Regions from separate parts of the Micromonospora sp. WMMD729 genome, predicted to be linked through region 2. Evidence: riboswitches for the same ligand, from Rfam matches in the RefSeq annotation. Region 2 holds a riboswitch; the other holds the start of a gene.
The links. Region 2 has a riboswitch for cobalamin ahead of ACN263_RS11470 (ribonucleoside-diphosphate reductase subunit alpha). Riboswitches for the same ligand answer to the same signal wherever they lie in the genome.

Region 1 (14,203 bases), 730 kb from region 2:
GCGGCGAGAGCGTGGTATCCCGGGTCGATGTAGTCCGGGCCGACCTTGTGCGGGCTGACGGTCAGGCCGCGCCGGCGCAGCGCGGCCAGGAGGCCGGTGGCGACCGTCGTCTTGCCGTGGCCGCTGGCCGGCGCGGCCACCACCACCCGGGGCAGCGCCCACGGTTCGGTCACCACTCGATGCCTTTCTGGCCCTTCTGGCCGGCGTCCATCGGGTGCTTGACCTTGGTCAGCTCGGCCACCAGGTCGGCGGCGGCGACCAGGCGCGGGTCGGCGTCCCGACCGGTGATGACGACGTGCTGGAAGCCGGGCCGGTCGGCGAGGGTGGCGACCACCTCGTCCACGTCCACCCAGCCCCACTTCATCGGGTAGGTGAACTCGTCCAGCACGTACAGGCCGTAGCGCTCGGCGGCCAGGTCGCGCTGGATCTGCCGCCACCCCTCCAGAGCGTCGGCGGCGTGGTCGGCCTCGCCGCCGCGCTGGATCCAGGACCAGCCCTCGCCCATCTTGTGCCAAGTGACCGGGGCGCCCTGGCCGGTACGCTCGTGCACCTCGCCGAGCGCCCGGAAGGCGGTCTCCTCCCCCACCCGCCACTTGGCGCTCTTGACGAACTGGAACACCCCGACCGGCAGGCCGGCCGTCCAGGCCCGCAGCGCCAACCCGAACGCCGCCGTCGACTTCCCCTTCATCTGCCCGGTGTGGACGATCAGCAACGGCCGATTCCGCCGCTGCCGCGTCGTCAACCCGTCAGCGGGAACGTGGCTCGGCTGCCCCTGCGGCATCAGCGCGCCTCCCGTCCCACGTCCGTGCGTCCCGTCGCCGTGCTTCCCGCGATCTTGCAGTTTCTGTTGGTCATTTGTGTCCTTGAGTCCTTTATGCCGCGACAGAAACTGCAAGATCGCGGGGGTGGGTGAGGGTGTCCAGGGGGTGTCGGGGGGCGTTGAGCTGGGTTGCCAGGCGGGCGGCCAGGTTGAGGCGGATTGGGCCGGACTCGCAGTCGATGACCACGCAGGGGGTGCCTGTTGCTGCCAGGATCCTTGCCGCTGCTGCGGTGCGGTCCAGGGGGCGCGGGCCGGCGGTGGCTCGGCCATCGGTGACCACCAGGACCAGGGGGCGGCGCTTCGGATCGCGTAGGCGTTCCAGCCGCAGCAGGTCGGCGGCGGCGAGCAGGCCCTCGGCCAAGGGCGTCCGCCCGCCCGTGGGCAGTTCGGTCAGCCGGGTCGACGCGGCCAGCACCGAAGAGGTGGCCGGCAGCAGCGTCCGCGCTCCGGCGCCCCGGAAGGCGATCACGGCAACCTTGTCCCGTCGCTGGTACGCGTCGGTGAGCAGCGCCAACACGGCGTCCTTCACGGCGCCCATCCGCTGCCGGGCGCCCATCGACCCGCTGGCGTCCACCACGAACAGCACCAGGTTGCCCTCGCGCCCCTCCCGGACCGCCTCGCGCACGTCGTCCGAGCGCAGCAGCAGCGGACCCGCCAGCCTTCCCCGGGCCGCCTGGTGCGGCACGGCGGCACGCACGGTGGCCGGCAGGTGCAGCGCGCCGACCCGGCCCGCCGGCAGCCGCGCCCCGGTCGTCCGGCCACGCCCGGTCCGGGCGCGCGACCGCCGGCCGGGCACCCCGTCACCGACGCCGGGCGCGGTGAGCAGCCGGGCCCGCAGGCCACCCCGGGGTACGGCCACGCTCCCGCCCTCCCAGTCTCGATCGTCGCCGGCGTCGCTCGACCCCGCGCCTGCGGCCCGTCGACGCCGCCTGCCCCGGCTGTCGGCCGGCGACCGATCGGAGGACCCGTCCACGCTGGCGTCGGCGGCGTATGGCTCGGGACCGTCGCCGCGCTCGCCCGCGCTGCCGTCGCGCTCGTCTGCGCTGGCGTCGCGCTCGTCCCCGCCGGCGGAGCCGTGTCGTTCCGGACCACCCAGGGCGGTCGAGTCGCGGGCGGCGCCACCGGCGTCACGGCCATGAGCGTCCGGTCCGTCCCCATCGGAACGGTGCCCACCGCCCGGGCCACCCGCACCGCCCGAACCGCCCGGGCCGCCGGGGCCACCCGCACCGCCCGAACCGCCGCCGTCCGGGCCGTCGGGGCGCGGACCGGACGGGCCGCCGTCGTGCGGGCCGTCGTCGTCCGGGTCGTCGGGGTGGACGTCCTGGGCCCGTTGCAGGGCCTCGTCGAGGCGCTTCTCGTCCAGCCCCGGTGTGTCGAACGGGTCGCGGCGGCGACGGTGCGGCAGGGCGAGCCGGGCGGCCACCCGGACGTCGTCGCTGGTGACCCGGTCCCGGCCGTGCCAGGCGGCATGGGCGAGGGCGGTACGGGCGGTGACGATGTCGGCGCGCATCCCGTCCACGTCGAACGCCGCGCACACCTCGGCGATCTGTCGCAGGGCGGCGTTCGGCAGGCGTACCCCGGAAAGCCGGCGGCGGGCGGCGGCGACCTGGGCGGCGATCTCGGCGTCGGCGGCGGCCCAGCGGGCGGCGAACCCGGCCGGGTCGGCGTCGGCGGCCAGCCGGCGGCGCACCACCTCGACCCGGATCTCCGGGTCCCGGCTGGCGTTCACCTCGACGGTCAGCCCGAACCGGTCGAGCAGCTGCGGACGCAGCTCCCCCTCCTCCGGGTTCATGGTGCCGACCAGCAGGAACCGGGCGGCGTGGCTGACCGAGACGCCCTCACGCTCGACGTGGCTGCGGCCCATCGCGGCCGCGTCGAGCAGCAGGTCGACCAGGTGGTCGTGCAGCAGGTTGACCTCGTCCACGTAGAGCACACCCCGGTGCGCGGCGGCGAGCAGTCCCGGCTCGAAGGCGCGGACACCTTCGCCCAGCGCCTTCTCCAGGTCCAGCGACCCGACCACCCGGTCCTCGGCGGCCCCGACCGGCAGCTCGACGAGGCGCGCCGGCCCGGTCTCGGCCGCCGCTGCGGCGGGATGCGGGCCGTCCGGGCAGGCCGGGTCGGGTTCGGCGGGGTCACAGCCGAAGCGGCAGCCGGCGACCCGGCGCACCGGCGGCAGCAGCGCGGCGAGGGCCCGGACGGCGGTGGACTTGGCGGTGCCCTTCTCGCCCCGGACCAGGACCCCGCCGATCGCCGGGGACACCGCGTTGAGCAGCAGCGCCAGCCGCATGTCGGCCATGCCGAGCACGGCGCTGAACGGGTAGGTGGTCATGCCCGGTCCTCCAGGTCGCCCTCGCTGGCCAGGTACTCGTCGCGGAGCCGGTCGAGGGTGGCGGGCTCGGGCTTGGCCCACAGCCCCCGGTCGGCGGCCTCCAGCAGGCGCTCGGTGATCCCCCGCAGCGCCCACGGGTTGGACTGCTTGAGGAACTCCCGGGTGGTGTCGTCGAAGAGGTACGCGGCGGCCAGGTGCTCGTACATCCAGTCGTCCACCACACCGGCGGTGGCGTCGTAGCCGAACAGGTAGTCCACGGTGGCCGCCAGCTCGAACGCGCCCTTGTAGCCGTGCCGGCGCATCGCGGCGATCCACTTCGGGTTCACCACCCGGGCGCGGAACACCCGCCGGGTCTCCTCGCCCAGGGTGCGGGTGCGCACGTCGTGCGGCATGGCCGAGTCGCCCACGTACGCCGCCGGTGCCGTGCCGGTGAGGTGGCGGACCATCGCCACCATCCCGCCGTGGTACTGGAAGTAGTCGTCCGAGTCCACGATGTCGTGCTCGCGGGTGTCCTGGTTCTTCACCGCGACGGCGATCCGGGCGAAGGAGCGTTCCATGTCGGCACGCGCCTCCCGACCGTCCAGACCCCGGCCGTACGCGTAGCCGCCCCAGACCGCGTACACCTCGGCCAGGTCGGCGTCGTCACGCCAGGTCCGCGCGTCGATCAGCGGCAGCAGCCCGGCGCCGTACGCCCCGGGCTTGGAGCCGAAGATCCGGGCGGTGGCCCGCCGCTCGTCGCCGTGCTCGGCCACGTCGGCGGCGACGTGCGCCCGCAGGTAGTTCTCCTCGTCCGGCTCGTCCAGCGCGGCGACCCGCCGCACGGCGTCGTCGAGCAGCGCGACGACGTGCGGGAACGCGTCCCGGAAGAACCCGGAGATGCGGACGGTGACGTCGACGCGGGGCCGGCCCAGCTCGGCGGTCGGCACCACCTCGACGCCGGTGACCCGCCGGGACCGCTCGTCCCAGACCGGCCGGCAGCCCAGCAGCGCGAGCACCTCGGCGATGTCGTCGCCCTGGGTGCGCATCGCGCTGGTGCCCCACACGGTCAACCCCACCGAACGGGGGTACGACCCGGTGTCGGCGAGGTGCCGGGCCAGTAGCGAGTCCGCCAGGGCCATGCCGACGTCCCAGGCGTTGCGGCTGGGGATGGCCTTCGGGTCGACGGAGTAGAAGTTCCGGCCGGTGGGCAGCACGTTGACCAGACCCCGGGTGGGTGAGCCGGACGGGCCGGGTGGCACGAACCGGCCGTCCAGCGCCCCGAGGGTGTTCCGCAGCTCGTCGGTGGTGCGGTCGAGTCGGGGCACCAGTTCGGTGGCGGCGAAGCGCAGCACCGCCGCCGCGTCCGGGATCGGCTGGCCGGTCACCTCGGCGACCACCGCCTCGGCCGCGTCGGCGGCCCAGCCGAGGGTCTCCATGCCGACGACGAGCCGCCGGGCGAGTCCTTCGATGAGGTCGATGGCGTCGGCGGCCGTACCGGCAGGGCCGTCCACCGCGTCGGTCAGCGCGGCCGGCAGGGCGACCCGCTGCCCGGGCGTCGCGAGCAGTTCCTGCTCGTCGAGGGCGTACCCGGCGGCGAGGGCCTGCCGCAGGCCGGGCAGGGCGTACGCGCCGCCCCAGACCTGCGGGGCGCGCAGCACCGCGAGGACCAGGTTGATCCGGGGCTCACCGGTGGGCGCGTCGGCGAGGATGTGCAGGCCGTCGCGGATCTGCACGTCCTTGACCTCGCACAGGTAACCGTCGAGGTGCAGCACGAAGTCGTCGAAGTCGTCCGGGTCGGGCATCGCCTCGGCGTGCAGGTCGTGGTGCAGCTCGGCCGCGCGGACCAGGTCCCAGATCTGCGCCCGCACGGTGGGCACCTTGGCCGGGTCGAGCGCCTGCACGGTGGCGTACTCGTCCAGCAGCTGCTCCAGTTTGGCCAGGTCGCCGTAGGTCTCGGCGCGGGCCATCGGCGGCACCAGGTGGTCGACTACCACGGCGTGCGCCCGCCGCTTGGCCTGGGTGCCCTCACCGGGGTCGTTGACGATGAACGGGTAGACCAGCGGCAGGTCCGCGAGGACGGCGTCGGGCGCGCAGTCGGCGGCCAGGCCGAGACCCTTGCCGGGCAGCCATTCGAGGGTGCCGTGCTTGCCCAGGTGCACCACGGCGTCCGCGCCGAAGCCGCCGTCCGCGACCGGCGCGGCGAGCCAGCGGTACGCGGCCAGGTAGTGGTGGCTCGGTGGCAGGTCCGGGTCGTGGTAGATGGCGATCGGGTTCTCCCCGAAGCCGCGCGGCGGCTGGATCAGCAGCGCCACGTTGCCGAAGCGCAGGCCGGCGAGCACGATGTCGCCGCCGTCGGTGTACAGCTCGCCGGGCGGCTCACCCCAGTGCTCCCGCATCCGCTCGCGCAACTCCGCCGGTACCTGGTCGAACCACCGCCGGTACGTCGCCCCGGGAATCCGGGCCTCGGCGGCGGCCAACTGCTCCGGCGTGAGCCACTCCACGTCGTGCCCGCCGGCGGCGATCAGCGCGTGAATGAGCGCGTCACCGTCGGTGGGCGGCGGTGCGTGGCCCAGGTCGTAGCCGGCCTCGGCGAGCGCGGCGAAGAGCCGGACCGCCGAGGCGGGGGTGTCCAGCCCGACGGCGTTGCCGACCCGGGAGTGCTTGGTGGGGTACGAGCTGAGCACCACGGCGATCCGCTTGTCGGGGTTCGGCACGTACCGCAGGCGGGCGTGGCGGACCGCGATGCCGGCGACGCGGGCGGCCCGCTCCGGGTCGGCGGCGTACACCGAGAGGCCGTCGGCGTCGACCTGCTTGAACGAGAACGGCACGGTGACGATCCGGCCGTCGAACTCGGGGATGGCCACCTGCATCGCCGCGTCCAACGGGGACAGCCCGGCGTCGCTGCCCGCCCACTGCTCGCGGGTGCTGGTCAGGCAGAGCGCCTGGATGACCGGCACGTCCAGGGCGGCGAGCGCGCCGACGTCCCAGGCGTCCTCGTCGCCGCCTCCGGAGGCGTCCGCCGCGACCGCGCCACCGGCCGCGAGGACGGTGACCAGCAGCGCGTCGCAGCGGGCGAAGAGCCCGAGCGGGCCGGCGCCGGTGGTCAGCCCGCGCAGCGAGCCGCAGAAGATCGGCAGGGGGTTGCCGCCGGCCGCGCGGACCGCCTCGGCCAACACGTCGACGAAGGCGGTGTTGCCGGCCAGGGCGTGCGCCCGGTAGAAGACGATCCCGATGGTGGGCCGATCCGGTTCGCCGGGGTGCTCGCCGTGCACGCCGTACGCCGGGGTCGGCGTGGGCGCGGCGAACCCCTCGCCGGTGAGCAGGACCGTGTCGGAGAGGAACCGGGCCAGCTCCCCCAGGTTGTCCGGCCCGCCCTCGACCAGGTACGCGAGGGCCTGGGCGACGACGCCGGACGGCACCGTGGAGACCGCCATCAGCTCCGCGTCGGGCACCGCCTCGCCGCCGAGCACGACCGTGGGTACGCCGCTGGCGAGCACCGCGGCGAGGCCGTCCGGCCACGCCTGCCGACCGCCGAGCAGGCGTACGACGGCGAGATCGACCCCGTCGAGCAGGGCGGGTACCGCGTCGGCCGCCACCCGGGCGGGGTTGGCGAGCCGGTAGTCGGCGTCGCTGGCGCGGGCAGCCAGCAGGTCGGTGTCGGCGGTGGAGAGCAGCAGAATGCGCACGGCAGGCTCCGGACGGTAACATCGGCGCGCTCGCGGCAGCGATTCGGCGACGACGTGCGGGTAGGCGCGGGGTTCAGCAGGCACCGCGACCCGGACCGCTCACCGGCATGGGGCCGGCGGCGACGGGTGGCGTGGTGCGGACCTCAGCGGCGAACGGAGACGATGCCGATCGCGGCGGCAGCACGGTCGCGATACGTGAGACGGCAGCGGCCGTCGATGATGGAGACGCCATGCGTCATCGGGTCCTCCTCGGGTGTCCACGCCCTGGGGTACGTCCCGACGGCCGAAGTATCCTGGCTTCCGGATCGGCGCTCTCCCCCGGCCTTCCAACCGCAGACACACGGCCGTGACTCACGAGGGGGGATCACTCCCCGGTGACAGTGGCGGGACCGCGTCGGATTCGCACCGACTTCCTTCACTGCCGTCAGGCCGCGAATGCTGCCACACCGCCGCGCTGCCGGTCAACGCCGCCCCGGCCCGCCGCACGGGCGTGACCCACCGACACCTGGGCGGGCGACGCGACCGCGGAGCAGCACGCCGCGACGCCCCGGATCCCTGCTCGGCGTCCTTTGCTCTGCTTACCCATAGGCGACAGTGACGGCGTCTAACCGTTGCCTATAGGTAAGCAGAGCAAAGGAGGCCACACACGCCCTGGGCTGCGCGATCGCCGGCGCGGCGGCACGGAGCAACCGCGCAGGCCGGGCACCGTCGGCGCTCGGCGGCTCCGCCGGGAGCAAGGGTGGTGCGGTGGACCGTGCGGGGCGGGTCTCAGCGGGCGTGGCGCTCCGGGTGTGCCCGATTCCACACCCGCATCCGCTCCGGGTAACCGGTGCGGGCCGCCTCGTACAGCGGCACCGCGTGCTTACGGGCGATGTCGCCCGCCGCGCGGGGCGTGCCGGTACGGCGCCGGATCCACTCCCCGTCGTGGGCGATCGCGACCACGGTGGTGTCGGTGGCGGTCGTCTCCGGTTCCAGGTAGAACTCCACACCCCGCCGGCTGGCGACGAACGCCTCCAGCGCGGCGAGGTCGTCCCGGGTGGCCTCTCGGTCCAGCTTCGTCGGGGTCCCCTCGCCGCCGCGAGACCGCCGGTTGAACCAGCCCATGCCCTGCCCCTCTCCTCGACGCCACTCCCAGTTCAGCACCGATTCCTGGCAATACGCTGCACGCCGGGTGCGAGAAATCTGACTCCTGCGGGGCGGAACCCGACGCGCGCGGGTGGTGTCATCAGTGCGAGTCCGACCGGAGGTTCCCCTGGACGACGACGTGCTCGTCACCCGCGCCCGAGCCGGCGACCTGGAGGCGTACGACCTCCTGGTCGCCCGGCACACCGCGTCCGCGTACCGGACGGCGGTGCTGCTCGGCGCGGGATCGGACTCCGAGGACGTCGTCCAGGAGGCGTTCGTGAAGGGCTATCGCAAGCTGTCCCGCTACCGGGGCGAGTCGTCCTTCCGCTCCTGGTTGCTCGCGATCGTCGCCAACGAGACCCGGAACCTGCACCGGTCCCGCACGCGCCGCGACGGCCTGGTCCTGCGCGCGGCGGCGAACCCCCCACCCGAGATCGCCGAGGATGACGCCGTCGGCGCGGTCCTGGCCGGCGAACGTCGGGCCGCGTTGGTGGCGGCCCTGCGGCAACTGCCGGTACGTGACCGCGAGGTGATCGTCTGTCGGTTCTTCCTCGATCTCGGCGAGCAGGAGACGGGCGTCATGCTGGGCTGGCCCCGGGGCACGGTGAAGTCGCGTACCTCACGGGCACTGGCGAAGCTGCGGGCCCTGCTCGCCGACGAGGCGGTGCACCATGGATGACCTCGAGGCGGAGCTGCGGGAGTTGGGCGGGTGGTTGGAGACGCCCGCCGCGCCGGACGTCACCGCACGGGTGCACGACCGGCTCGTCGGGCGCGTACCCGGATGGCGACGGTGGCGCTCCCTGGCCGCGGCGGCGCTGGCGGCCCTGCTGGTCGCGGCGCTGCCGCCGACGCGTGCCGCCGTCGCCGACGCGGTCGGCGAGGTGCTGCGCTTCGCCGGCGTCGGCATCGTCACGTCGTCCACGCCGTCGTCGCCGCAGGACGAGCCGTCACCCCTGCCGTCGCTGCGAATGGTGGGGCTCGACGAGGCGCGCCGGGCGGTACGTTTCCCGGTCCGGGTGCCGGCCGCGCTCGGCCCACCGGAGCGGGTGTCGGTCGCCGACCCCGACGGCACCGGCGCCTACCGGGTCGCGACGCTGCTCTACCAGGGTCGCGGCGTCCGCCTCGACGCGTTCGACGGTCGCCTCGACCTGGCCTTTCACAAGCGGACCAGCCGGCCGGGAGTGGAGTGGACGCAGGTCGAGGGCGACTTCGCCGTCTGGGTGGACGGTCCGCACGTGCTGTCCTACGTCGACCGGTCGGGCCAGATCCGCCGGGAGACCGCCCGACTCGCCGCGTCGACCCTGATCTGGGAGCAGGCCGGCGTGACCTACCGGCTGGAGGGTGCCCGCGACATGGCCGAGGCGCTCGAGATCGCCCGGTCGCTTCCCTGACCACCGTGGCCCTTCCGGGCTCTCAGTGCGGCAGCAGGCCGATCCGCTGCTCGACCTGGACGGCTTCGGCCTCGCGCCCCTGCACGCGCAGCAGGACGACCAGGCGCTGCCAGGCGTCGTGGGCGTCGCCGTGCTGCCCGAGGCTCTCGTGCAGTTCCCCCAGGCTCTCCAGGCAGTCCGCCTCGCCCCGGGTGTTGCCGACGTCGTGGTAGACCGCGAGCGCCTGCCGGTAGTAGGCCAACGCCGAGTGCTGCTGGCCGGTGTTGCCGGCGAGCAGACCGAGGCTGTGCAGGGTGTCCGCTTCGCCGTCGGGGTGCCCGTGCTCCCGGAACAGCGTCAGGGCCTGCGAACAACTGTCCTGGGCCTCCTCGTAGCGTCCCAACTGGGCGCACTCCCAGCCGATCGCGTTGAGGACCCGCGCCACCTCGACCATGTCGGCGAGATCCTGGAACTCGGTCAACGCCTCACGGGCGTGGACCAGCGCCTGCCGGGGGTCTCCGGCGCGGTCCGCGCTGACGCTCAGCGCGTAGTGGCCCCGGGCCAGTTCGGCGGCGTCGCCGGCCTCGCGCGCGCGGTCCACGGCCAGGCGCAGGTGACGTACGCCCTCGTCGTACTGGCCGTTCTGGCTGTGGGCCTGGCCCAGATATCGGTGTGCCATGGCACTCGCCGAGATGTTGTCGCTCTGCTCGGTGGCGGTCAGGCCCATGCGCCACACCGCGAGTTGGTCGGTGACCTGTCGACGGCGGGCGTGGAAGGTCACCAACGTCCGGGCCAGTTGCCACACCTGTGCAAACCACTGCCGTTCCATGGCCAGGCGCTGACTCTCGCGCACGCGTTCGTGTTCGGCGTCGAACCAGGACATGGCCGCGCTCGCGTCCGTCAGCGCCACCGGCGTGCAGCCGGGCGACGGTGGGCCGAGGACGAGTGGATGGCGGCGCGGATCGAGGAGCCGGTCGGCGGCGCAGGCGGTGTGCAGGTAGAAGTCGACCAGCCGGCGTACCGCCTCCTGGTCCTCGCCACCGGGTCGGGCCCGGCCCCGCTGTGCGCTGTAGAGGTGGACCAGGTCGTGCATCCGGAAGCGGCCGGGCGCGTGCTGCCGGAGCAGCGCCGTGTCCTCCAACTCCCGCGCCAGCTCCTGTGCCCGCTGGGTGGAGGTGGCGGCCAGGCTCGCCAGGGCGGGCAGGCTGATGTCGACCGCCGGAACCAGACCGAGGAGGTCGAACAACGCGCCGGCCGGCGGGCTCAGTGCCCGGTACGACCAGGAGAAGACCGCGCGGAGGTCGGCCCGCAGCTCTCCGGTGGTCAGGGCGTCGAGGCGGACGCTGCTGTCGTGCAGGTCACGGACCACACCGTCGAGCGGGTGGTCGGGATAGGTGGCGGCCCGGGACGCCACGATCGCCAGCGCCAACGGCAGGCCGCCGCAGTGCCGCACCAGCGCGTCGAGGGCCTGGCGGTGCTGGTCCACCCGGCCTGGGCCGAGGTGGGCGCCGAGCAGGTCCCGCGCCTCGGTCTCGGACAGCTTGTCCAGGGTGAGTGTCCTCGCGCCGTGGGTGACGGCCAGGCCGCGGAGCTGGTGCCGGCTGGTGATGAGGACCGTGCAGGTCGGGCTGCCGGGCAACAGCGGGATGACGTGATCGGTGTCGCGGACGTTGTCGAGCAGGACGAGCATGCGGCGTTTCGCGACCAGACTGCGGAACAACGCCGCCTGTGCGTCCACCGGGTCCGGTACGGAGCCGGGCGGCACGCCCAGGGCCTGGAGGAAGCCCCGCAGCGTCACGGTGGCCGGCACCGGTGTGGGGTCCGGCCCGAACCCGCGAAGGTCGGCGTACAGCTGCCCGTCCGGGAACTGGTCGGCGTTGGTGTGGGCCCACTGCAACACCAGCGACGTCTTGCCGATCCCGCCCGCACCGCCGACGGCGGAGATCAGGACCGTCCGGCTCGACGGGTGCGGTTGGCCGATGGTGGCGTCGAGGAAGCGCAACTCGTCGGTTCGGCCGGTGAACAGTGCGGGCGGGGCGGGCAACTGTCGCGGCACCGGCGCCCGCACACTGCCGCTGTCCAGGTCGGCGGTCGCGGCGGACGCCATGGCCAGCCGGTTGCGGGCCGCCAGCCAGGCACGGACGTCCTGGCCCGGCGCGCAGGCACGGACGAAGGCGATCAACGTGTCCGGCCGGGGCAGTGCGTCGCGGCGCAGGGTGTCGGCGATGGTGCTGCGGGCCAGCACCACTCCGCGCCGGGCCGCTCGCTGCTCCAACTGCCGGTAGGTGCAGCCCGAGTCTTCCTTCAACCGACGGAGCAGACCTACGAACTCCGCCGCGTCGCGGGCTCCGTCAGGCCCCCCGCCAACCATTCTTTTCATGGTCCGGGTCGCGGAATTCGTGCGCAACCCCGGTCGGTCGCTGTCCAACCGGTGGGCGGAACAGTTCGGGACACGGCCGGAATCGGCCCCGACAGAGCCGCGGTGCGCGGGGCGAGGAACCCGTTCGACCGAGGTGGTGTCTTCCTGGTGTGGGGCACACGTCGTCGAGAGGTAACGCCATGGTCACCTGGGGCAGGCTTCTGCTGGGGACGGTCCTGCTGCTGGCGGGTTGCACGGTCGCGGGGCCGGCCGCTCCTGCGGCGGACCGGGATTCCACCACACCGACCGGCTGCGCGGGGCACGTCGAGACGGGGTCGCTGCCCGACTGGGCGGACGAGGGGTTCCACGGGGACACCCGCATGCCGCACGTCTTCGGCGCAGGGGGCGAGATCGTGGCGGTGCTGTTCGGCCATCCGCTGGCGCAGGTCCGGCCGGACGGGTCGAGCAACAAGATCCTCTGGGTGGCCCGACCCGCGACGGCCTCGCCGGCCGCGGACGCGTCGACCACGTTGAAGATCACCGCCACGCTGGACGGCACCGACACGAGAGTGACCCACGAGGTCGCCGGAGGGCCGGGGCCGTCGATCATCGACATGCCCCGAGCGGGCTGCTGGCATCTCGACCTGAGCTGGGCCGGGCGCACCGACACGATGGATCTTGTCTACGCCGAACGGAAGCCCTGACGACGGGGAACAGCACCTCCCGCCATATCCAACATATACCGCATGGGGGGACTTGCGGCAAGGCCCCCGCCGTGCCGCAGAATGGCCCGTCCACGGCCATGACCTGCGGAAACGGGAGCCCTGAGTATGAACGTGTCGTCGGCGGCGGCCAGCGTGTTCGACCTTCCCGAGAACCTGGCCGCCAAGGCCGACCCGGCGCTCATCGCCCGGGACGAGCAGCACTTCGCCGCGATCGCGGCGAGCCTTGAGCGGTCGATCGTCGACCTGTCCGACCGCCTCGACGCCGAGCGCCGGGCACCCGCCGGCAAGGGTCGGCAGGCGGTCGTCCGGGACGAGGAGGTCCGGCGGCTGACCGCCCGCCTGCGTGCGCTGCGGCGATTCGGTCTGGACCTGTGCCTCGGCCGCATCGTGCCCGCGGACGACCCCGAGCCCGTCTACATCGGACGGTTCGGCCTCAGCGACGGTGAGGGCCGGCGGCTGCTGCTCGACTGGCGCTCACCGGCCGCCGCGCCGTTCTTCGGGGCGACCCACGCCGACCCGATGGGCCTGGCGAGCCGACGCCGGTACCGCTGGACCCTCGGCCGGATCAGCGACTACTGGGACGAGGTGTTCACCCCCGACGGGTTCGAGGGGCACGCCGCGCTGGACGACCAGTCGGCGTTCATCGCCAGCCTCGGCGGCAACCGGTCGGCCCGGATGCGTGACGTGCTCGGCACCATCCAGGCCGACCAGGACGCCATCATCCGGGCCGGATCACGCGGCGCGCTCGTCGTCGACGGTGGTCCCGGCACCGGCAAGACCGTCGTCGCCCTGCACCGCACCGCGTACCTGCTCTACTCCGACCCGCGCCTGCGGCAGGGGCGCGGCGGCGTGCTGTTCGTCGGGCCGCACCAGCCCTACCTGGCGTACGTCGCCGATGTCCTGCCCAGCCTCGGCGAGGAGGACGTGCAGACCTGCACCCTGCGGGACCTGGTACCCGAGGGCGCCACGGCGACCGTCGAGACCGACCCGGAGGTGGACCGCCTCAAGTCCTCGGCCGAGCTGGTACGGGCGGTCGACGCGGCCGTGCGCTTCTACGAGGAACCGCCGACGACGGCGCTGACCGTACCGGCCGGCGACACCGACCTGCGGCTGAGCGCCGACGACTGGGCCCAGGCGTTCGAGGCGCCCGGACCGGGAACCCCGCACAACGAGGCCCGCGACGAGATCTGGGACGAACTGCTGACCATCCTGCTCGGCAGGTACGACGGCGACGAGCCCGAGGACCTGGTGCGCGCGGCGCTGCGGCGCGACCCGGAACTCCGTACCACGGTCAACCGGGCCTGGCCGCTGCTCGACGCGGCCGACATCGTGGCGGACCTGTGGTCGGTGCCCGCCTATCTGCGCCGGTGCGCCCCCTGGCTCGGCCCCGACGACGTCCGCCGGCTCCAGCGCGCCGACGCCCGCGCGTGGACGGTGTCCGACCTGCCGCTGCTGGACGCGGCACGACAGCGGCTCGGCGACGCGGAGGCGTCCGGTCGTACCCGCCGTCGCGCGGCCACCCTCGCGGCCGAGCGCGCGCGCATGGCGACGGTCGTCGACGAGCTGATCGAGGCGCACACCTACGACGACGGCGAGGGCGTGCTGTCGAGCCTGCGTCAACTGGACCTGCAGGACGCGCTTGTCGACGAGGCCGTCCTGCCCGGCGTCGCCGCGGATCTGCTGGCCGGTCCGTTCGCGCACATCGTGGTGGACGAGGCGCAGGAGCTGACCGACGCGCAGTGGCAGATGCTGCTGTCGCGGTGCCCGTCGCGCAGCTTCACCATCGTCGGAGACCGGGCCCAGGCCCGGC
Region 2 (14,203 bases):
CGGGCGCCGGTCACCAGGGCGGTCCGTCCGGTCAGGTCGAACAGGGTGCTCATCGCTCCTCCTCCCGCCAGTCGAGCAGCACCTTCATGACGCCGCCGCCGGACTCCAGGGCCTCGAACGCGTCCGTGACGCCGGCCACCGGCAGTACCCGGGAGATCAGCTCCTGGGCCGGGATGACGCCGGCCGCCACCAGCCGGATCGCCTCGACGACGTCCGCGCGCCGGTACAGCCGCGCGCCCAGCAACTCCAGCTCCCGCCAGAAGAAGCGGTGCAGGTTCACCGGACGGGGCTGCGGGTGGATCGCCACCATCACCAGCCGGCCCCGGGTGGTCAGCACGTCCACCGCGGTGCCGACGCCGGCGGCGGCGCCGGACACCTCGAACGCGACATCCGCGCCCGCGCCGCCGGTCCGGTCGTTGACCAGCGCCACCACATCGGTCGGCCCCGGGTCCACGGCATCGATGCCGATGCTCGACGCGACCCCGCGCCGGAAACCGTCCGGTTCGACGAGCAGGACCCGGGCCCCACGCTCGCGGGCGACGGCCGCGATGAGGACGCCCACCGGCCCTCCGCCGACGACGACCACGTGCTCACCGGACGCCACCTGCGCCCGGCCGACGTCGTGCACCGCCACCGCGACGGGCTCGACGAGTGCGGCCCGGTCCAACGGCAGGTCGTCCGGGAGCGGCAGCACCAGGTCGGCCGGCACCGTCCAGGACGACTGCATCGCGCCGGGCGAGTCGATGCCGAGGAAGTCCATCGCGTGACAGATGTGCGAGTGGCCGCGACGGCACGCCGGGCACTTCCCGCAGGCGCGGGTCGGCATCACCGTGACGGGCTGCCCGACCCGCAGGTCGGTCACGCCGTCGCCGACCGCGGCGACGTGGCCCGACATCTCGTGCCCCAGGACCGCCGACGCGCCGACCCGGGCGTCCATGTCGCCGTGGAAGATGTGCAGGTCCGTACCGCAGATCCCGGTGAACGCCACCGCGATCCGTACCTGGCCGGGGCCCGGCGGTTCCGGTGCGCGGTCCTCGATGCCGAGGTCCCGTGCTCCCTTGTAGACAACTGCCTTCACTGCTGCTCCGTCTCGACGTGGTTGGTACGCACGGTGCGTGGGACAGGGCGGCCGGAGTCGCGCGCGCGGTGTCGCCGCCACGGACACGGTAATCATCCGACCAATTGCGGTCCAGTGCGGATGCGGCCCGTACCGGCTCAGTGCCGCAGCGGCGCAACGTCGTTCGGGGCCGCGACGGCGTCGACGAGTAGGGCCTCGACCCCGGCCGGCACGGCGGTGACCGGGTGCTCGGCCGCCGCCAGCAGACGCTTGCCGGCCCGCTCGGGGCGGACGTTCGGGCTGTCGGCGGTCGGGGTGGCCGGGCGGTGTTCGGCGGCCGCGATCGCCGCCTCGTCCACCCGGATGCCGAGGCCCGGCGCCTCGCCCAGGACGAATGCGCCGTCCTCGACGTGCAGGTCGAGGCCGATGCCGGCCGGCGGTCGCAGATCCTGCAACTCGCTGACCAGGTGGTTCGGCACCGAGGTCGCGGCGTGCAGGAGCCCGACCGGAATGTTGCCGATCGGGCTGACCGGCAGGTCGTGCGCGTGTGCCAGGGCCGCGACCCGCAGGAAGTGGGTGACACCCCAGACGGCGGCCGTCTGGACGATGTCGACCGCGCCGGCCGCGATCAGCGGACGGTACTGCTCGAGCCCGGTGAGGTTCTCGCCGGTGGCGATCGAGGCCCGTACGCCCCGACCCACCGCGGCCAGGCCCTCGGCGTCCCAGCGGCGGACCGGCTCCTCGATCCAGATCAGATCGAGGGTACGCTCCAGCTCGGCCACGTGCCGGACGGCCTGCTTGCGTGACCACGCCTCGTTGACGTCGAGCATCAGGCCCGGCCGTCGGCCGTGCCCGGCCTCGGTCAGCACCTCCCGGACCAGGCCGAGCCGATGCCGGTCCCGCTCGATGTCGAGGCCGCCCTTGAGCTTGGCGGCCCGCAGGCCGTACCCGGCGTAGACCTCGTACTCGGCGACGAGCTCGTCGTCGGTCAGCCCGATGTCGAGGCCCGACGCGTACGCCGGGACGCGGCGGTCCCGTCCGCCGAGCAGCCGCCACAGCGGCTCACCGGCCAACTGCGCCTTGATGTCCCAGAGGGCGGTGTCCAGCGCACCGATCGTCCCGAACACCAGGCCGGCGTGGCCGGCCTTGAACGTCTGCCGCAGCATCCGGTCGTACAGGGTGGACACCGCGCGGGGATCTTCCCCTTCGATGGCCGGGAAGATCGCGTCGATCTCCACGTGCGGCCCCAGGCCGACGCCGCTGATCCCCTCGTCGGTCTCGACGATGGTGATCGGCACCGTGGTGACGCCGTCGGGGTACACCCCGTTGGCGTCGCCGACGGGTCGGCCCCACTCCTGGACCGTCGTCAGGGTTCGATACCCGGTGATGCGCATGTCAGCCTTTCGTGGAACCAGCGGCGACGCCGTCGGCGATCTGGCGCTGAAGGAACAGGTAGACCGCCAGTACGGGGATCGCCGCGATGAGCACCCCGGAGGCGAAGGTGGGGATGTCCTCCGAGTACTGCCCGCGTAGCGAGGTCACCCCGACCATCAGGGTCCGGTGGTCGGCCGACGGCATCAGCAGCAGCGAGATGAGCACGTCGTTCCAGCAGAACAGCGTGTCGAGGATGCCGACGGACAGCAGCGCGGGGGCGCCCAGCGGCAACATGATCCGCCGGTAGACGCCGTACACGGTGTTGCCGTCGATCCGGGCCGCGTCGACGATCTCCGCCGGAATGGTCCGGTAGTAGCTGGTCATCAGGAAGACCGTGAAGGGCAGGAACTGCGCGACGTACGCCAGGATCAGCCCCGGGTACGTGTCGACCAGACCGCTGTCCGCCATGACCCGGGCCAGCGGCACCATGATCACCTGGAACGGGATGAAGAGCGCCGCGAGGCAGCCGATGAACAGCGCCGTCGAGCCGCGGAAGCGCAGTTGGCTCAGCGCGAAGCCGGCCATCGACCCGAACAGCAGCAGCAGGAACACCGAGCAGCCGACGACGATGACCGAATTGACGGTGTACCGGCCCATGCCGACGCTGGTCCACGCCGTGGTGATGTTCTCGAAGCGCAGCGAGTCCGCCAGCGTGAAGCGGTCGAGGATGTACTCCCGGCGGGTCTTCATGGCCACGTTGGCCGTGAACAGCAGGGGGTAGATCGTCGCCAGCGCGAGCAGCCCCATCGGGATCACGAGCAACCATCTACCGAGTCGGACGCGGGGCATCAGTCCTCCCTTCCCGCGCGTCGGAGCAGCTTGAGCTGCACCAACCCGACGACGAGCATGATGACGAACAGGACGGTGGACGCCGCCGACGCGAGCGCCGGGCGGTTCATCCGGCCCTGCTGGATCCAGATGTAGTACTCGGGTAGGTAGGTCGAGCCCTCCGGACCACCGCTGGTCATGACGTAGAGCAGGCCGAACATCGAGGTGAGCATCCCGATCATCGTGGTCACGAAGACGAACTGGATGGTGCGGGTCAGGCTGGGGATGATCACGTGCCAGATCACCTGGGCCAGTGACGCGCCGTCCACCCGCGCGGCGTCCAGCAGGGCGGCGTCCAAAGTCGCGAAGCCGGCGAGGAAGACGACCAGGGCCATCCCGAAGGTCGCCCAGACGTGGACGCCCACGACCGCGAACATGGCGACGTCGGGATCACCGAGCCAGTCCACGGGCCCGATGCCGACGGTGGACAGGACAACGTTGACAGGACCGTCGAACGAGAGCAGCAGGTTGAAGATCGCGCCGACGATGACCGGGGACAGCACCGCCGGGAAGAAGTACACGCTGCGGTAGAACCGGTGCCCGGGCACGCGCAGGTAGATGAACGTGGCGAGCAGACCCGGGATGGCCACCGCCACCGGCAGAAGAAGGACCAGCAGGCCCACGTTGCGCAGCGCCTGCCGGAACAGCGGGTCGTGGAGCAGGTCCAGGTAGTTGTCGAAGCCGACCATGGCCCCGTCCCGGTCGCCGTCGCCGGTGAACGAGAAGTTGACGCCCAGCGCCAGCGGATACAGCCGCAGCAGCACGAGGATCAGGACGGCCGGGGCGACCAGCACGAAGGGCGCCAGTTGTTCGGCGCGGCGGCCGCCGGCGGCGCGCCGGGAGACGGCGCGGTCGCGCGGCGGCGGCGTGGAGGGCGGGACCCCGCCGGCCCGCCCGGCCGAAGCCGAGCGGACCGACGGGAGCGAGTTGCCGATCGTCACGGAGATCAGCCCGCCGTGTCCGAGGCGGCCATCTGCTTCACGACCTCGTCCACGCTGATCGAGCCGCTGAGCAACTGCTGCGAAAGACGGCCCATCAGGTCGAGCGACTTCGAGGAGAGCGCCACGTGCACCGCCGGCTTGCCGGCCTTGAGCGCGCCGACGATCGTGGTGACCGACGGGCCACCCGCGGACACGTCGACGGTGGTGTCCGCGGTGATCGCGCCCGCGTTGGCGTAGAACGCCTTCAGCGCTTCGGTGGAGGTCAGCGAGCGCACCAGGTCGGCGGCGACCTTCGGGTCCTTGGTCCACTTGGCGACCGCGTACCCGATGCCACCGTCGTACGGCAGGCTGGGGGTCACGCCGCTGGTCACCGTCGGGGCCATCATCACGCCGAGCTTCTCGGGCGTGATGAACTCGTTGAAGTCCTTCCAGTGCCCGATGTCCGACATCAGGCCGATCATGTGGGCGGCCTTGCCGGACTGGAAGACGGCGAACGCGTCGTTGAACATGGCGGTGGAGTTGGCCCCGTCATTGTTCAGCTTGGCGGTGCCGGTCTCCTTCCACAGCTCGAAGAGCCGCTTGACGTTCGGCGAGTTCCAGTCGCGCTTGCCGGCGATCCAGTTGTCGTACTCCTGCGGGGTCAGGACGCCCGACGCCATGGCCGACAGGAAGAACTGGATGCCGTAGCCCTCCTTGTTGCCCAGGGCGAAGCACTTGGCGCCGGTCTGCTTGGTGATGACACCGCAGTTGGCGACGAACTCCTGCCACGTCGTGGCGGGCTTCGCCGGGTCGAGGCCGGCCTTCTCGTAGAGCGTCTTGTTGTAGTAGATCGGGTGGCCCTGGAGCGTCACCGGTGCGGCGTAGGTCTTGCCGCCCTTGGCGAACGCCTCCCAGCCGGCCAGCCGTTGGCGGTCCTCGCCCACGTACTCGTCGAGCGGCTGGAGCGAGTCCACCCGGTCGCGGATCTGGCCGCCACCGTTGAACAGGATGACGTCCGGTCCCTTGCCCGACTGGATGGCCGCGCCCAGCAGCGTGTAGTACTCGTCGTAGGGCTGCGCCACGAACTCGACCTGGACGTCCTTGTGCTTCTTGGCGAAGTCGGCCTTGGCCTTCTCCACGTACTGGGCGGAGCTGGCCTCACCGGACTTCCAGTCCCAGACGACCAGCTTCTTGTCCGAGCCTCCGGACGATGAACCCGAACCTGTCGCGCTTCCACAACCTGTCAGCGCCAGCCCTGCAACGAGGACCGCGGACCAGACTGCTCGTTGCTTCATCGTTGCTCACCTTCATATGGGGAGTGGCCTGGGAACGGCCGTCGATGCAAGATTGACGAGAACGTAACTCGTATGACGTCTGACGTCAACGGTTGCCCGTACACTGGGGCGGACTCGTGGGCCCGCTCCCGCGGCTACGCGGAGGTGAACGTGACGACATCGAACCGGTCGGCCCTCAACGGCTCGGCGACCCCGACCTGGACGCGTCGCCCGACGAATCTGGCTCAGGCGATCACCGCCGAACTGGTGACCCGCATCGTTCAGGGAGCACACCCCTCGGGTACGCCACTGCCCCCCGAGCCGGTGCTCTGCGAGACCTTCTCGGTGAGCCGGACCGTCATCCGGGAGGCGGTGAAGATCCTCCAGGAGAAGGGGCTCGTGCAGGTCCGCCAGGGCAGCGGAACGCTCGTCACCCCACCCTCGTCGTGGGACATGCTCGACGAACTCGTCCTCGCGGCGACCATCGCCGAGGACGACACCCTGGCGATCCTGGACGACCTGGTGGTCACCCGCCGGGTTTTGGAGTCCGACATGGCCAACGTGGCCGCCCGCCTCGCCGATGAGGGCACGATCGACCGGCTACGGGCGCTGGTGGACCGGATGGACGAGTTGGTCGACGACCACGTCACCTACCAGGAGCACGACCGCGCCTTCCACGACACGGTCATGCAGGCGTCCGGGAACCGCATCGCCCGGGGCGTCGTCCGGTCCCTGGAGAGTCAGGTCGTCAACACCGCGCGCTACATGGGCCAGCCCGAACGAGCCATGTGCGTGGCGTCGAACCAGGGGCACCGGCGCATCTACGAGCGCATCGCCGCCCGCGACCCCGACGGCGCGGCCCAGGCGATGTTCACGCACATCACCGAGGCGTGGCTGGTACGTCGCAGCGGACCGGGAAGCCCGACTCGACTGCAGCGCTGACCAGCCTTTCCATCGCTGCGTACGACCCTGCGCCGACCCGCCGGTGACGGCGGCGTGAAATCCAGGTCCATCCATCGCTTGAGAATGTTAGCGATAACAGACTACCCTCGGGCCGCAGAGGCGAAGGGCACGCTTCACCGCTCCATCCGATCCAGCGAGGTCGATGGAGCAGTGCATGACCAACGCCCACTGGTGGGTGACCGGGCCTCCCGCAGGGACGTTGACCACCGCCGTCGACGTACGGCGGGCCGCCGCACGCGGGAGCCACGGGTGGACACGCGAGCGCCTCCCGCCGTGCTCGCGGCAAACCCCGCAGCCCCACCCCGAACGACCCGCGACGACACCCGCGACACGCCGCCAGCGCACGCGGCGGGCCGCCCCGCCCGTCGTGACCCACCCTGGAGGTACCGATGCGCCCCACCCCGCCACCGCGGACCACGAGCCGGCTCCGGCGCGGCCTCGCCTGGCTCGCGAGCCTGCTGCTCGTCTCGACGCTGATGCCGGCCACGGCCGCCCGCGCAGACAACCCGATCGTCCAGCACATCTACACGGCCGACCCGGCGCCCCTGGTCCACAACGGACGGGTCTACCTCTACACCGGCCACGACGAGGACGGCTCCACGTACTTCACCATGAAGGACTGGCGGGTCTGGTCGTCGGCCGACATGGTCAACTGGACCGACCACGGCTCGCCGCTGAGCGTCGCCACGTTCAGCTGGGCGAGCGCCAACGCGTGGGCGGGTCAGGTCGTCGCCCGCAACGGCAAGTTCTACTGGTACGTGCCGGTCACCGCCCGGGCCACCAACTCGATGGCCATCGGCGTCGCGGTCGCCGACAGCCCCACCGGACCGTTCCGGGACGCCATCGGCCGTCCCCTGGTGGGCAACGGCGAGATCGACCCGACGGTCTTCATCGACGACGACGGCCAGGCGTACCTGTACTGGGGCAACCCGAACCTGTGGTACGTCCGGCTGAACGCGGACATGATCTCCTACAGCGGCAGCGCCACCAAGATCCCGCTCACCACCGCCGGGTTCGGCACCCGGACGGGCAACGCGAGCCGGCCCACCCTCTACGAGGAGGGCCCGTGGGTCTACAAGCGCAACGGCATCTACTACAACGTGTTCGCGGCGGAGTGCTGCTCCGAGTTCATCGGATACTCGACCGCCACCGGCCCGACCGGCCCGTGGACCTACCGTGGCACGGTCATGCCCCGCCAGGGAGCGAGCTTCACCAACCACCCCGGAGTCATCGACTTCAACGGCGGCTCGTACTTCTTCTACCACAACGGGGCGCTGCCGGGCGGTGGCGGTTACACCCGCTCGGTCGCCGTGGAGAAGTTCACCTACAACACCAACGGCACCATCCCGACGATCAACATGACCACGACGGGTGCGCCGCAGATCGGCACGCTCAACCCGTACGTGCGGCAGGAGGCCGAGACCATCGCCTGGGGCTCCGGCATCGAGACCGAGGCCGCCAGCGAGGGCGGGATGAACGTCGGGTGGATCGAGAACGGGGACTACGTCAAGGTCAAGGGCGTCGGCTTCGGTACGGGCGCGACCTCCTTCTCCGCCCGAGTCGCGTCGGCGACGTCCGGCGGCACCATCGAACTGCGCCTCGGTGGTCCCACCGGCACCCGGGTGGGCAGCTGCGCGGTACCCGGCACCGGCGGCTGGCAGACCTGGCAGACCGTCTCCTGCCCGGTCTCCGGCGCCACCGGCACCCAGGACCTGTACCTGCGGTTCACCGGCGGCAGCGGCACCCTGTTCAACATCAACTGGTGGCAGTTCCAGGCCAACGGCACGACGCCCACCCCGACTCCGACCCCGACGCCGACCCCGCCGGTGGACGCGACGCCCACGCCCACTCCGACGCCCACGACCACTCCCACGCCGACGCCGACCGGTCCGGGTGGGGCGTCCTGCGGGGTCACCAACACGGTGGTGAACACCTGGCAGGGCGGCTTCGAGGGACGGCTGACGGTCACCAACTCCGGGTCGGCCGCGCTCAACGGCTGGCGGGTCACCTGGACGCTCGCCAGCGGCCAGACGGTGTCCCAGGTCTGGAACGGCACCCTCACCCAGTCGGGTAGTCAGGTGACCGTCGCGAACGCCGGCTACAACGGCCAACTCGCGCCGGGCGCGTCGACCACCGCCGGCTACCTCAGTTCCATCACCTCGTCCAGTCCGCCCACCACGACCCCCACCTGCACCCCCGCCTGACCCCTCCCACGTCCCCCGTTCCCCACCCCCAAGAACACCCCCACCCCATCCCCACACCCCGTCCGCCGCCGACGTCGATCATGAAGTTAATGCCCCCGACACGCCGATAGGGGCGCAACAACTTCATGATCGACGGGGCGGGGCGGGGGTGGGGTGGGGGTTCTAGAAGTCGTCGTCGAAGGCGACCGTGCCGGTCACCCCGACCTGGTACGCGGACACCCGCCGTTCGAAGAAGTTGGACAGCTCCTGCACGTCCTGCAACTCCATGAAGGCGAACGGGTTGGCCGACCCGTAGTGCGGCGCGATCCCGAGCTGCGCGAGACGGCGGTCGGCGACGTGCTGGAGGTACTGGCGCATGTCCGCCAGGGTGAGCCCGGGCACCCCCTGACCCACCAGGTCCTCGGCGAACTGGACCTCGCACTCGACCGCCTCGGTGAGCATCCGGCGGACCTGGTCGGCCAGGTCGTCGTCGAACAGGTCGGGCTCCTCGGCGCGTACGGTGTCGACCACGTCGAACGCGAACGCCATGTGCATCGACTCGTCGCGGAACACCCAGTTGGTCCCGGAGGCCAGCCCGTGCAGCAGACCCCGCGAGCGCAGGAAGTACACGTACGCGAACGCGCCGTAGAAGAACAGCCCCTCGATGCAGGCGGCGAAGCAGATCAGGTTGAGCAGGAAGGCCCGTCGGTCCTCGCGGGTACGCAGCTCCCGCAGGTCGTGCAGGGAGTCGATCCACCGGAAGCAGAAGTCCGCCTTGCGACGGATCGAGGGGATGTTCTCGATGGCGGCGAAGGCCGCGAACCGCTCGCTCTCGTCCGGCACGTACGTGTCGAGCAGGTTGAGGTAGAACTGGACGTGCACGGCCTCCTCGAACAGCTGCCGGGACAGGTAGAGCCGACCCTCCGGGCTGTTGACGTGCTGGTACAGGTTGAGCACCAGGTTGTTGGCGACGATCGTGTCGCCGGTGGCGAAGAACGCGACGAGGCGGCTGACCAGGTGCCGCTCGGCCGGTGACAGCCGGTCCAGGTCGGCCAGGTCGGCGTGCAGGTCGACCTCCTCCACCGTCCAGGTGTTGCGGATGGCGTCCCGGAACCGGTCGAAGAAGTGCGGGTAGCGCATCGGACGAAGGGTCAGGTCCATCCCGGGGTCGAGCAGCATGTGCGTGGTCCTCGCGTCGGTGGTGCTGTCGGTCGTGGTGGTGTCGGCGACGGTCACTGGCACGCCTCGCAGGACTCGGGGTTCTCCAGCGAGCAGGCCAGCGCCTCGGCGTCGACGGCGACGGGAGCGAGGGGCGGCACCGCGCTGACGGTGGCCTGCTGGATCCGGGTGGCCGGCCGGGACCGTAGGTAGTACGTGGTCTTCAGCCCGGACTTCCAGGCGTACAGGTACATCGAGGAGAGCTTGCCGATGGTGGGCGACGCCAGGAACAGGTTCAGCGACTGGGACTGGTCGATGAACGGCGCGCGGGCGGCGGCCAGGTCGATCAGCGCCCGCTGCGGCAGCTCCCACGCGGTACGGAACAGCTCCCGCACGTCGGCCGGCAGCTCCGCGATGGACTGCACCGAGCCGTCGGCCCGCTTGATTGCCGAACGGATCTGCTCGGTCCACCGGCCGCGGGCCTTCAACTCGCGCACGAGAGCGGTATTGACCTGGAGGAACTCCCCCGACAGCGTCTCGCGCTTGAACAGGTTGGACACCTGCGGCTCGACGCACTCGTAGCAGCCGGCGATCGAGGCGATCGTCGCGGTGGGCGCGACCGCCACCAGCAGCGAGTTGCGCAGCCCGTACTCCCGCACCTGCTGGCGCAGCGCGTCCCAGCGCGCGGTCTGCGTACCCTCGACTCCCCACAGGTCCGGTTGCAGGTCCCCCCGCGCGGCCCGGGTCTGCGCGAACGCCGGGTGCGCGCCGAACCGGCGGGCCAGGTCGGCGGAGGTTTCCAGCGCGGTCAGGTACAGCTCCTCGCTGATCCGCGTGGACAGCTCCCGGGCGGCCGGCGCGTCGAACGGCAACCGCAACGCGAAGAACACGTCCTGCAGCCCCATCAGCCCGAGCCCGACCGGCCGCCAGCGGGGATTGCTCGCCGCCGCCTGCGGGGTCGGGTAGTAGTTGATGTCGATGACCCGGTCGAGGAACGTCACCGCCGTCCGGACGGTGGCACGCAGCCGTTCCCAGTCGATGCCGTCGTCGGTCAGGTGGGCGGCGACGTTCACCGAACCGAGGTTGCAGACGGCGGTCTCGTCGTCGCTGGACACCTCGACGATCTCGGTGCAGAGGTTGGAGAGGTGCACCACGTTGCCCGGCTCGGCGGTCTGGTTGCACAGCCGGTTGGACGCGTCCTTGAAGGTCATCCAGCCGTTGCCAGTCTGCGCGAGGGTCCGCATCATCTTCCCGTACAGCTCGCGGGCCGGGACCTGCCGCACGTAGCGGCCCTGCGCCTCGGCGGCCCGGTACGCCGCGTCGAACCGCTCTCCCCACAGGTCCGGCAGTTCGGGCACCTCGTTCGGGTCGAACAGGGACCACATCTCGTCCGCCTCGACCCGGCGCATGAACTCGTCCGGGATCCAGTTGGCCAGGTTGAGGTTGTGGGTACGCCGGGCGTCCTCACCGGTGTTGTCCCGTAGCTGGAGGAACTCCTCGATGTCCGGGTGCCACGGCTCCAGGTAGACGCAGGCCGCGCCCTTGCGCCGGCCGCCCTGGTTGACCGCCGCGACGCTGGCGTCCAGTGTGCGCAGCCACGGCACGATGCCGTTGGACTGTCCGTTCGTGCCACGGATCAGCGCGCCCCGGGACCGGACCCGGGAGTACGCGATGCCGATGCCACCGGCGAACTTGGACAGGCTGGCGACCTGGGCGTAGCGCGCGTAGATCGAGTCCAACTCGTCGCGCGGCGAGTCCACGAGGTAGCACGAGGACATCTGGGTGTGTCGGGTGCCGGAGTTGAACAGCGTCGGCGAGCTGGGCAGATAGGCGAGGCTGGACATCAGCCGGTAGAAGTCGATTGCCTCGTCCGGGGCGCGGGACAGGCCGCAGGCCACCCGCAGCAGCCAGTACTGCGGGGTCTCCAGCACCTGGCGGCTCGTCGGGTGGCGCAGCAGGTACCGGTCGTAGACCGTGCGCAGGCCGAAGTACTCGAAGCGGCGGTCGCCGTCGGCGTCCACGGCGTCGTCGAGCACCCGGGCGTGCGCGGCGACGAACGCGGCGGTGTCGTCGCCGATCAGGCCCTGGGCATGAGCGGTCCGGATCGCCGCGCTGAACGACGCGATGTCCTGCCGGCGTACCTCCCGGTCCACCTCACTGGCGAGCAGCCGGGCGGCGAGGCGCGAGCACTGCGGCTCCACGCCGATCAGCTCGGCTGCGGTCTGGATGGTCAACCAGGACAGCTCGGCCGTCGTCGCGCCGTCGTACAGGCCGCTGATCGTACGGGTCGCCACCCGCATCGGGTCGACGTCGGGCAGATCGTCGGCCCACCGCTCGACCGTCCGCACGATCCGGTGCACGTCCACGGCCTCGGTACCGCCGTCGCGGGTACGGACCCGCACGGGAACCGAGCGCGGGGCTTCGCCGTTGACCGGGACCACCTCGGTGACTGTCACCACTTGCTCCTCGCGAGTTCGGGACCTCCAGGGCCCTCGGACACGAGGAGACCGACACCGTCGAACGCCACGCCCGTACGGCATGGGTCGGCTGGCGTCGGCCGTCCCACGCGGCCTCGGACCACCGCGCGCCCGGGCTCGGGTACGCGGCGCGCTGGCAGGTCTTCGGACTCGCGGGCGCGCCCGGGCATACCCGGTCACCTACTGGCCGTCGCTTCCCAGGCCGGTGGCCCAGTGCCGATGACGGCGGTCGTTCCCACTCACCGCTGCGGGGCAGTCCCGGATTTCCACCGGGTTCCCTCTTGCCTCGGCCACTCCTGACGAGCGACCGAACCAGCTGCGGTCGACACCATATATAGGGGCGGGCACGTTTGTCACACCCCACATGTCGGGCTCGGCGTGTCGCGCTCAACGGTGACGGCCGTCGTCGATCGGTCCATCGGCCGGCGTTGCCGCCGACCGCCGCCATCGGCTTGACCGACCCATCCGGCCCGGATACGGTCGACCCACTATCTGCGGCGACGCGAGGGAAGCCGGTGAGAATCCGGCGCGGTCGCGCCACTGTGAGCGGCCCCCAGCCCGGGGGTTGCGAGCCAGGACGCTCGCTCGTCCGCAGCCTTGCGATGGGGACGCGTCATCCCCGAGGAGGTTCGTCACGCATGTCCAGTTCCACGTCCAGCCAGCCGCTGGCGCACCCCGCTGTCCCGACCCGTCTGCTGTGGACGGTGCTGGCCACCGTCGCCGCGCTCGCCCTGCTGACCTACCTCGTCGCCTTCGACCAGGGGGCGGTCTCGCGCAGCGGGACGTACCTGCACGAGCTGATGCACGACGGCCGGCACCTGCTCGGTGTCCCGTGCCACTGACCGGCACCGCACCCACGTTCGTCACGGTCCTGCTGCGCGGGCTGCTCGCCGGCCTGGTGGCCGGCCTGCTCGCCGGGACGTTCGCCTACGTCGTCGGAGAGCCACACGTCGAGGCGGCCATCGCCATCGAGGAGGCGGCCACGCACGCCGAGCCCGCCGCCGACGGGCACCAGCACGGCGAGGACGCCGTGGTCGGTCGCAACGGGCAACGCGGCGGTCTTTTCCTGGCCACCGGCCTGTTCGGAGTCGCCATGGGCGGCCTGTTGGCCACCGCGTACGTCCTGCTCGCCCGTCGTCGGCGCACCGTCGACGACGGCCGGTCGGGGCTGCTGCTGGCCGCCGGCGCGCTGCTCGGCGCGGTGATCGTGCCGTTCCTCAAGTACCCGCCGAATCCGCCGGCCGTCGGCGACCCCGCCACCATCGACCAGCGCACGGTCACCTACCTGCTGATGGTGGTGCTCGGCCTGGTCGCGGTCTGGTCCGGTTCGCTCGGCTACCGATCGGTGGGCGAGCACGCGCCGGTCTGGCTGCGGGCCAGTGCCGCGGTCGGTGGGTTCCTGCTGGTCACCGTCGTGTCGTACGTGGTGCTGCCGTCGTTCCAGGAGGTCCCCGGTGACTTCCCGGCGACGCTGCTGTGGAGCTTCCGGCTCGCCTCGCTCGGCACCCAGACCGTGCTGTGGACCGGGATCGGCCTGCTCTTCGCCGCCCTGATGCACCGGCGGCTGGCGGCCGCCGGCGCACGACTGGCCGGGTGAGCGTCACCCGCCTACGGCTGGTTGCCCACGGTCACACCGCGGCCCTGCGGCAGAACCGGTTCGGTGGAAACGACAACCTGGACGAGGGCGGCCGGCGGGCCGCCCTCGCCCTCTCCCCCGCCGACACCGGCCGGCGGGCGGGCGACACCGTGGCATGTCTGTCCAGCCCTGCGGCGGCGGCCGTCGAGACCGCCGAGATCTTCGGCCTCGCGCCCACCGTCGAGGCGGCGCTGGCCGACTGCGACTACGGCGACTGGACCGGCCGACCCCTCGCGGAGATCGCGGCGGAGCGGCCCGACGCGCTGCGCGAGT

Region 1: it holds a riboswitch for cobalamin, as region 2 does, so the genes downstream of both, cobN (cobaltochelatase subunit CobN) here and ACN263_RS11470 (ribonucleoside-diphosphate reductase subunit alpha) in region 2, are expected to answer to the same signal.

What each region holds. Positions count from the first base shown of each region.
Region 1 is NZ_CP186059.1:3,247,583-3,261,785, forward strand. It holds gene ACN263_RS15045 (cobyrinate a,c-diamide synthase) at 1-176, opposite strand, end outside; gene cobO (cob(I)yrinic acid a,c-diamide adenosyltransferase) at 170-781, opposite strand; gene ACN263_RS15055 (VWA domain-containing protein) at 873-3,149, opposite strand; gene cobN (cobaltochelatase subunit CobN) at 3,146-6,814, opposite strand; cobalamin riboswitch at 7,079-7,255, opposite strand; gene ACN263_RS15065 (hypothetical protein) at 7,583-7,918, opposite strand; gene ACN263_RS15070 (RNA polymerase sigma factor) at 8,043-8,618, shown strand; gene ACN263_RS15075 (hypothetical protein) at 8,611-9,330, shown strand; gene ACN263_RS15080 (ATP-binding protein) at 9,353-11,617, opposite strand; gene ACN263_RS15085 (hypothetical protein) at 11,869-12,372, shown strand; gene helR (RNA polymerase recycling motor ATPase HelR) at 12,499-14,203, shown strand, end outside.
Region 2 is NZ_CP186059.1:2,513,905-2,528,107, reverse strand. It holds gene ACN263_RS11515 (SDR family NAD(P)-dependent oxidoreductase) at 1-53, opposite strand, end outside; gene ACN263_RS11510 (zinc-dependent alcohol dehydrogenase) at 50-1,078, opposite strand; gene ACN263_RS11505 (mandelate racemase/muconate lactonizing enzyme family protein) at 1,216-2,451, opposite strand; gene ACN263_RS11500 (carbohydrate ABC transporter permease) at 2,453-3,238, opposite strand; gene ACN263_RS11495 (carbohydrate ABC transporter permease) at 3,280-4,260, opposite strand; gene ACN263_RS11490 (ABC transporter substrate-binding protein) at 4,266-5,534, opposite strand; gene ACN263_RS11485 (FadR/GntR family transcriptional regulator) at 5,685-6,455, shown strand; gene ACN263_RS11480 (family 43 glycosylhydrolase) at 6,866-8,680, shown strand; gene ACN263_RS11475 (ribonucleotide-diphosphate reductase subunit beta) at 8,843-9,838, opposite strand; gene ACN263_RS11470 (ribonucleoside-diphosphate reductase subunit alpha) at 9,892-12,273, opposite strand; cobalamin riboswitch at 12,413-12,626, opposite strand; cobalamin riboswitch at 12,802-12,875, shown strand; gene ACN263_RS11465 (CbtB domain-containing protein) at 12,933-13,136, shown strand; gene ACN263_RS11460 (CbtA family protein) at 13,127-13,891, shown strand; gene ACN263_RS11455 (histidine phosphatase family protein) at 13,888-14,203, shown strand, end outside.